2 regions of the Limnohabitans sp. TS-CS-82 genome follow, and region 2 is predicted to be linked to the other one. Evidence: riboswitches for the same ligand, from Rfam matches in the RefSeq annotation. Region 2 holds a riboswitch; the other holds the start of a gene.
The links. A riboswitch is a leader RNA that binds a small molecule or an ion and turns the genes downstream of it on or off. The one in region 2 is predicted to bind ZMP and ZTP.
Positions count from the first base shown of each region.

Region 1 (4,260 bases), on a different contig from region 2:
CAATCGGTTGACGGAAGGCATCCCACAATTTTTGTTCTTGCTTGCGGTCGAGCACCACGGCGTGGGCTTCTTCTTGCCAGCGTTGTTGCAAAGCCTTCACGGCATCCACACGCAACGAAGGCGCAGCACCCAAAGCTTGGGCTTCGGCAATCAGGGCATGGCGGCGTGCAAGACTTGCTTTTTGCACCACTTCCAATGGTTCGTGCGCGGCGTGGATAGCGGCTTTCCAAACGGGTTGCAACTCGGCAAACATTTTCTCGCTCAAGTGGCCGCTTTCGCGCCAGCGCTGGGCGAACTGGTGCAACTGGCGTGCGACGCCTTTCCAATCAGGGCCATTGGCGTGCTCAACTGCCCATGCTTTGACTTCTTCGATCAAAGCCAAGCGTTGGGCTTTGTGAGCTGTTGTTTGAGCGCGGGCTTCTTTGAGCCAAGCATCCACCACTTCGTGGGCACGGTTGCAAGCCGAGTCAAAGCGCTTCCACAACGCAGGGTTGGGAGCAGCTTCTTTGTCGACTTTTTTCCATTGCTCGCGCAGGCCGCGCAAGGTCTCTTGCATCTTGCGCCCGCCCATGGCAGGAATGCGAACCACGTCGTCGGTTTTAGCGGCTGGTTTTTCTGCAACAGCTGCTGGAGCTGCGGCTTCGGTCGCTACCGTCTCAGTTGCCGCTTCTGATGTAGGCGCAACGTCCGCGACAGCTGCTGCGCTCACTTCAGGTGCGCTGACAGCCTCAGTAGCAACCGCGTCAATCGCGGCGGCTTCAGCAGCATCTTGCGCAAGCGCAGCGTCATCCGCCTTCGCCACTTTGGCTTTCACAGGCTTAGCCGCAGGCGCAGGCTTGAACAACGCCTCGGCTTGAATGGCCAGCTCCAAACGCTTTTGGTCCACCACAGCTTTGTCGGCTGTTGGTTTGACTTTGCGCGTTGCATCCACACCCGCAGCAGGCTTGGCTGCTTTTTCTGGTGCGGCAGCTTGAGGCAATACTTCACCACGGGCCACACGAATTTGGTCAGACCATGCGGGCACAGCTGGCAATGGCGCGGCGGCATCGGCCGCAGCTGCCTCGGTCAAGGTCAAGGCCTCGCCAAAAGCAGTCCACACGGCTTGCACTTGTTGGGTGCTGGTTTGCAGAGCAGACGCAAATTTGGCATCCACGCTAGGCCACTGGGCATCGGCGGCCAACGCTTGGGCTTGCGCCACCCAACGGTCAAGGTCAGCTTGCAGGGCTTCGCGCTGGGCCAAGGCGTCTTGCCAAGGCTTGGTGGACAACACTTCAATGCGCTGGGCCAACAGCACAGCAGCTTCGCGCTGCACTTGGGTTTGGTGTTGCAAATCTTCAATCGCCTTGACACGTTCGGCCAAAGCGGTTTTCAGACCAGCCAAGGGTTCGCGTGACAAGGGCGCACCTGCTTTGGCGGCATCGCGCTGCCAGCCCATGGCGTCAGCCAAATTGATGTGGGGCGCATCGCGCAAGGCTTCGCCTTTGGCAGCCCACTCCACGATCAAAGCGTCTTGATCTTTGCTGCGACGCAGCTCATCCAGCTTTTCGCGCAAGACTTTGGCAGCACCTTTGTCGCGATGGCTCATTTCGTCGAAGACGGCTTGCACGTGCTCCAAAGTGGGCTGGCCAGCGAGCCAGTCGCGCAGGCGCGCAGTGCGGTCCGCCGAGGTAGAAACGGTAAAGGCCCCGCCAGTCAATTTGTCTAAGGCGGCGAGGTCGAGGGGTTTGTTCAAAGCATCAGTCACAAGTAGGGCTCACAGTAAATTAGGGGTGATTGTCGCCGAGGCTTTAAAATTTCAGCTACTTCCTATTTAATTAATTTATGTCTATTCCTTTCATTGCCCGCTTACAGCTAGGTCTACGTACCTTTGCAGCTGACGTGGCACAAGGTTTTTTCGCCATTTCGCACAACGGCTTGGCCGTGGTGGGCCTGTCCATTTTCTTTTTCGTCGTGGCGCTGACCGTGCGCCCCGACCTGCGCGTGGTGACCGAAGCCAAGGTCATCAGCTGGCTGCAAGAGCGCCAATATGACGAAACAGGCATTGCCACTGATGCCGATGCCGTTGACCGTGCCACCGCCACCGACCCCCGCGACCTGCCCAAACAACAAGCCAACCTCGCTTATTGGTTGAGTAAAAAATACCGTGTGGCACCCGAGCCTTTGAGCGCTTTGGTGTCCGAAGCCTACGACGTGGGGCCAGCCAACCAAATCGAGCCCACCCTCATCTTGGCCGTGATGGCCGTGGAGTCTGGCTTCAATCCCTTCGCCCAAAGCCATGTAGGCGCCCAGGGCCTGATGCAAGTGATGACCAAAGTCCACGAGCAAAAGTACCAAGGCTTCGGCGGCGCCTTAGCCGCATTTGATCCCGTGGCCAATGTGCGCGTGGGCGTGAACGTGCTCAAAGAGTGCATCAACCGCGCGGGCAGCATTGAAGGCGGCCTCAAGCTTTATGTGGGCGCCGGCAATATGAAGGATGACCAAGGCTACGCAAGCAAGGTCATGGCCGAAAACGCCCGCCTCCAGCAAGTCGCCAAGGGCTTGAAAGTGCCCATTACCCCACCACCCTCTACCGCCGCCGAGGCTGCCACCGCCCGGTTGGAGAGCTTGTGGGAAAAAGCCCAGAGATTGACGCCATTCGGCAAGGATGACGGCGAATAAGTGAGGCTATCCAAGCGCGGTAAACTCTCATCCGCGCGCAACTGGCGATAGGCGTGTGAGGCATCAGCCCCACAACGCTGACGTGGATGTATGACCACTGGGAAGCGCGCAGCCTCTGTTCACAGAGGTGTTTTGCCGTTCGCCTGGGCAGCCACAACACCACCTTTTTCTAGGACTGCCAGTATGTACAACCGCAACATCTTGATCGAACAAACAGACCCCGAAGTTTGGGCCGCCATTCAGGCCGAAAACGCCCGCCAAGAGCACCACATCGAGCTGATCGCCAGCGAGAACTACGCGTCTCCCGCCGTCATGCAAGCCCAAGGCTCGCAACTGACCAACAAATACGCCGAAGGCTACCCAGGCAAGCGCTACTACGGTGGCTGCGAATTCGTGGACGTGGCCGAACAACTGGCCATCGACCGCATCAAAACCATCTTCGGTGCAGACGCCGCCAACGTGCAACCCCATTGCGGTGCATCGGCCAACGAAGCCGTGTTCCTCGCGTTCTTGAAGCCTGGCGACACCATCATGGGCATGAGCTTGGCCGAAGGCGGTCACTTGACCCACGGCATGGCCCTGAACATGTCTGGCAAATGGTTCAACGTTGTGTCTTACGGCTTGGACAGCAAGGAAGCCATCGACTACGAAGCGATGGAAGCCAAGGCCCGCGAACACAAGCCCAAGCTCATCGTGGCCGGCGCTTCTGCCTACAGCTTGCACATCGACTGGGAACGCTTTGCCAAGATCGCTAAGGAAGTTGGCGCGATCTTCATGGTCGACATGGCCCACTACGCTGGCTTGATCGCCGCAGGCCAATACCCCAACCCCGTGCCTCACGCCGACGTGGTGACCTCCACCACCCACAAGAGCTTGCGCGGCCCACGCGGCGGCATCATCTTGATGAAGGCCGAGCACGAAAAAGCCATCAACAGCGCCATCTTCCCTGGCCTGCAAGGCGGCCCGCTGATGCATGTCATCGCCGCCAAGGCGGTGGCTTTCAAAGAAGCCATGCAGCCTGAGTTCAAAGAGTACCAAGCCCAGGTGGTGAAGAACGCCAAGATCGTGGCTGAAACGTTGACAGCGCGCGGTCTGCGCATCGTGAGCGGCGGCACTCAAAGCCATGTGATGTTGGTGGACTTGCGCTCCAAGAAGATCACCGGCAAAGAAGCCGAAGCGGCTTTGGGCGCTGCGCACATGACGATCAATAAGAACGCCATTCCGAACGATCCAGAGAAACCTTTCGTCACCAGCGGTGTGCGCATCGGCACGCCAGCGATGACAACGCGTGGTTTCAAAGACGAGGAAGCTCGCATCACAGCCAACTTGATTGCTGACGTGCTGGACAACCCACACGACGAAGCCAACATTGCTGCGGTGCGTGCCAAGGTGCATGCGCTGACTTCTAAGTTTCCTGTTTACAAGTAACTTCTTTCAAACCCCCGCTCATTCGTGACGGGGGTTTTGTTTTTAGTAGTTTGTATTCGTGAAGAGTTTTTGCTGGTTAAGGTTTCTCGCCGGATAGGACACGGGCTGCAGGTACGGCGGGCTCTTCATGCTGGGGTACCAGAAATCATCGCCCGCCGCACCTACAACCCGCGC
Region 1 is NZ_PTQX01000017.1:92,084-96,343, reverse strand. It holds gene C5F52_RS25330 (DUF349 domain-containing protein) at 1-1,732, opposite strand, end outside; gene C5F52_RS25325 (lytic transglycosylase domain-containing protein) at 1,822-2,658, shown strand; ZMP/ZTP riboswitch at 2,686-2,814, shown strand; gene glyA (serine hydroxymethyltransferase) at 2,842-4,086, shown strand.
Region 1: linked by a shared signal. The riboswitch ahead of glyA (serine hydroxymethyltransferase) and the one ahead of glyA (serine hydroxymethyltransferase) in region 2 are both predicted to bind ZMP and ZTP.

Region 2 (4,260 bases):
TGGCGCCTCGGAGGCTGCTTGTTCAGCAACGTCAGCAGGTGCCAGCACTGGAGCGGGTTCGACGGCTTCAACAGCAGGCGCGGCTTCGACCACGGGCGCCACCACTTCAGCGGTCACAACGGGCTCGACCCCATCTGCCGCAACGGGCGTGCTCGCGGTTTCAGGCGCAGCTTGCGGGGCCTCAACCGTTGTATCGATCGCTGCATCTACCACTGCCTCTGCCGGTGCGGCAGCAGCATCTGCCGCCACACGGGCTTTTTTGGGTGCCGCAGCAGGCTTGAACAACGCTTCCGCTTGGAGCACCAGCTCCATGCGCTTTTGGTCCACCACGGCTTTGTCAGCGGTGGGTTTGACCTTGCGGGTCACGTCCAAACCACCGGCGGCGGGGGCTTTGGGCGCAGGGGCAGCCTTTTGAGGCAGCACTTCACCGCGCGCCACGCGCACTTGGTCAGCCCAAGCCGGCACAGCGGGCAAAGGGGCGGCAGCGTCAGCAGCGGCGGCTTCGGTCAACGTCAAAGCCGCGCTAAAAGCGGTCCAAACGGCTTGCACTTGCTGGGCGCTGGTTTGCAAGGCGGGGGCAAATTTGGCATCCACGCTGGGCCACTGAGCATCGGCCGACAGGGCTTGTGCTTGGGCATTCCAACGGTCCAAATCGGCTTGCAGGCCATCACGCAAAGCCAAGGCGTCTTGCCAAGGCTTGGTCGAGAGCACTTCAATGCGCTGCGCCAACAACACAGCAGCTTCGCGCTGCACTTGGGTTTGGTGCTGCAAATCTTCAATGGCTTTGACGCGTTCGGCCAACGCGGTCTTCAAACCGGCCAAAGGCTCGCGTGACAGAGGGGCGCCCGCTTTCGCGGCATCGCGTTGCCAACCCATGGCATCGGCCAAGTTGATGCGGGCGGCGTCGCGCAAAGCCTCACCTTTGATGGCCCACTCGACGATCAAGGCGTCTTGGTCTTTGGTGCGGCGCAGCTCATCGAGCTTTTCGCGCAGCACTTTGGCAGCGCCCTTGTCTTTGCTGCTCATTTCGTTAAAAACGGCTTGCAATTGCTCCAACGTGGGATGGCCAGCCAGCCAATCGCGCAGGCGTGCCGTGCGGTCTCCCGAGTTGGAAGCGGTGAAGGCGCCGCCAGTCAAAACGTCAAGGGCAGCAAGGTCGAGGGGTTTCGCAGAAGAATCAGTCACAAGTAGAGCTCACAGTAAATTAGCAGTGATTGTCGCCGAGGCTTTAAAATTTTCATCCTCCTGACTTTATAAATTTGCACAAATGACCCTGGTTGCCACATTGACGCGAGGATTGCGCACGTTTGCATCCGACGTGGCCCAAGGCTTTTTTGCGATCACCCACAACGGCATGGCCGTGGTGGGCCTGTCTTTGTTCTTCTTTGCGGTGGCCATGACGGTGCGCCCCGATTTGCGCGCCATCACCGAAACCAAACTGATTGGTTGGCTGCAAGAACGCCAGTACGACGCCACCGGCTTGGCCTCCGACGTCGACGCGGTCGACCGCGCCACGGCCACCGATCCGCGAGATTTGCCCAAACAACAAGCGAATTTGGCCTATTGGCTCAGTCGCAAATACCGCGTGGCCCCCGAGCCTGTGAGCGCCTTGGTCAGCGAAGCCTACGACTTGGGGCCACGCAACGAGATCGATCCCACCCTGATTTTGGCGGTCATGGCCGTGGAGTCAAGCTTCAACCCCTTCGCCCAAAGTAGCGTGGGCGCCCAAGGTCTGATGCAGGTCATGACCAAAGTACACGCCGACAAATACCAAAGTTTTGGCGGTGCCATGGCGGCTTTTGACCCCGTCGCCAACCTTCGCGTCGGCGTGAATGTGCTCAAAGAATGCATCACCCGCGCCGGCAGCGTGGACGGAGGCCTGCGGCTTTATGTGGGCGCGGGCAACACCAAAGACGACAGCGGTTACGCCGCCAAAGTCGTGGCGGAGCATGGCCGCTTGTTGCAAGTCGCCAAAGGCGTCAAAGTACCCACCACGCCACCGCCATCGACCGCAGCTGAAGCGGCGACCGCTCGGTTGGAGAGTTTGTGGGAGAAAGCCCAGCGCCTGACGCCCTTCGGCAAAGAGCCCAAAGACGAAGAAGATCCACGGTAAACTCTTGCTGCGCGCAACTGGCGATAGGCGTGCGGGGCATCAGCTCTGCACCGCTGACGTGGATGTATGACCACTGGGAAGCGCGCAGCCTCTCTAATTAAGAGGTGTTTTGCCGTTCGCCTGGGCAGCCCTGCCGCTAACTTTTCAGTTAAAGCCGGGACACCACCTTTCTCTAGGACTGCCAGTATGTACAACCGCAACATCTTGATCGAACAGACAGACCCCGAAGTTTGGGCCGCCATTCAAGCCGAAAACGCCCGTCAAGAGCACCACATTGAGCTGATCGCCAGCGAAAACTACGCCTCCCCCGCCGTCATGCAAGCCCAAGGCTCGCAGCTGACCAACAAATACGCCGAAGGCTACCCCGGCAAGCGCTACTACGGTGGCTGCGAATTCGTGGACGTGGCCGAGCAACTGGCCATCGACCGCATCAAAACCATCTTCGGCGCAGACGCTGCCAACGTGCAACCCCATTGCGGCGCATCGGCCAACGAGGCCGTGTTCCTCGCGTTCTTGAAGCCCGGCGACACCATCATGGGCATGAGCTTGGCCGAAGGCGGTCACTTGACCCACGGCATGGCCCTGAACATGTCTGGCAAATGGTTCAACGTCGTGTCTTACGGCTTGGACAGCAACGAAGCCATCGACTACGAAGCGATGGAAGCCAAAGCCCGCGAACACAAGCCCAAACTCATCGTGGCCGGCGCTTCTGCCTACAGCTTGCACATCGACTGGGAACGCTTTGCCAAGATCGCCAAAGAAGTGGGCGCCATCTTCATGGTCGACATGGCCCACTACGCTGGCTTGATCGCCGCTGGCCAGTACCCCAACCCCGTGCCTCACGCCGACGTGGTGACTTCCACCACCCACAAGAGCTTGCGCGGCCCACGCGGCGGCATCATCTTGATGAAGGCCGAACACGAAAAAGCCATCAACAGCGCCATCTTCCCTGGCCTGCAAGGCGGCCCCTTGATGCACGTCATCGCAGCCAAGGCTGTGGCGTTCAAAGAAGCCATGCAGCCTGACTTCAAAGAGTACCAAGCCCAAGTGGTGAAGAACGCCAAGATCGTGGCTGAAACCTTGACCGCACGCGGTTTGCGCATCGTCAGCGGCGGCACTCAAAGCCATGTGATGTTGGTGGACTTGCGCTCGAAGAAGATCACCGGCAAAGAAGCCGAAGCCGCTTTGGGCGCTGCGCACATGACGATCAACAAGAACGCCATCCCGAACGACCCAGAGAAACCATTCGTCACCAGCGGTGTGCGCATTGGCACCCCCGCCATGACCACCCGTGGGTTCAAAGACGAAGAAGCCCGCATCACCGCCAACTTGATTGCTGACGTGTTGGACAACCCACACGACGAAGCCAACATTGCGGCGGTGCGTGCCAAGGTGCATGCCTTGACCAGCCGCTTCCCGGTCTACAAGTAAGCCCTGCAACAGGCCGCTGACTTATGAAATGTCCTTTCTGCGGCCACTTGGAAACCCAAGTGGTCGAGACACGCATCTCAGAAGACGCGACGTCTGTGCGCCGTCGTCGGCAGTGTGGCGCTTGCGACAAGCGCTACACCACCTACGAACGGCCCGATGTGAGCTTTCCCAACATCGTCAAAAAAGACGGTCGGCGCATCGAGTACCAACGCCAAAAACTACTCGACTCCATGAGCTTGGCGCTGCGCAAACGCCCCGTCAGCACTGAACAGGTGGACAACGCGATTGAGCACATCGAAGAAAAGCTGCTCAGCTCAGGCCAGCGCGAGCTGCCCACCACCCGCATTGGCGAGCTGGTGATGCGTGAGCTGAAGAAACTCGACAAAGTGGCCTACATCCGCTTTGCCAGCGTGTACCGCAGCTTTGAAGACATCGACGATTTCAAGAGCTTGGTGGACGAAGTTCGCACGTAGTTTTCGAGTTGTAACAAAGCGTCTCCCCACCTCAGAGGCCTAGCATTTGCGGCATGCAAACGCTGGGCTTTTCTGTTTTCAGGGCATCCAACTCGCACGGTTTCACGCTGGTGGAGTTGCTGGTTTGCTTATGCCTGCTAGGCGTGCTCGCCGCCTTTGCCGCACCAAACTGGCTGCGATTTCAAGAACGCGCCCGCGTCGAAGCCACCCGCGACCAGCTGATGAACGACTTGCAAAACGCCC
Region 2 is NZ_PTQX01000014.1:16,767-21,026, forward strand. It holds gene C5F52_RS22450 (DUF349 domain-containing protein) at 1-1,185, opposite strand, end outside; gene C5F52_RS22455 (lytic transglycosylase domain-containing protein) at 1,268-2,113, shown strand; ZMP/ZTP riboswitch at 2,117-2,246, shown strand; gene glyA (serine hydroxymethyltransferase) at 2,300-3,544, shown strand; gene nrdR (transcriptional regulator NrdR) at 3,568-4,017, shown strand; gene C5F52_RS22470 (Tfp pilus assembly protein FimT/FimU) at 4,071-4,260, shown strand, end outside.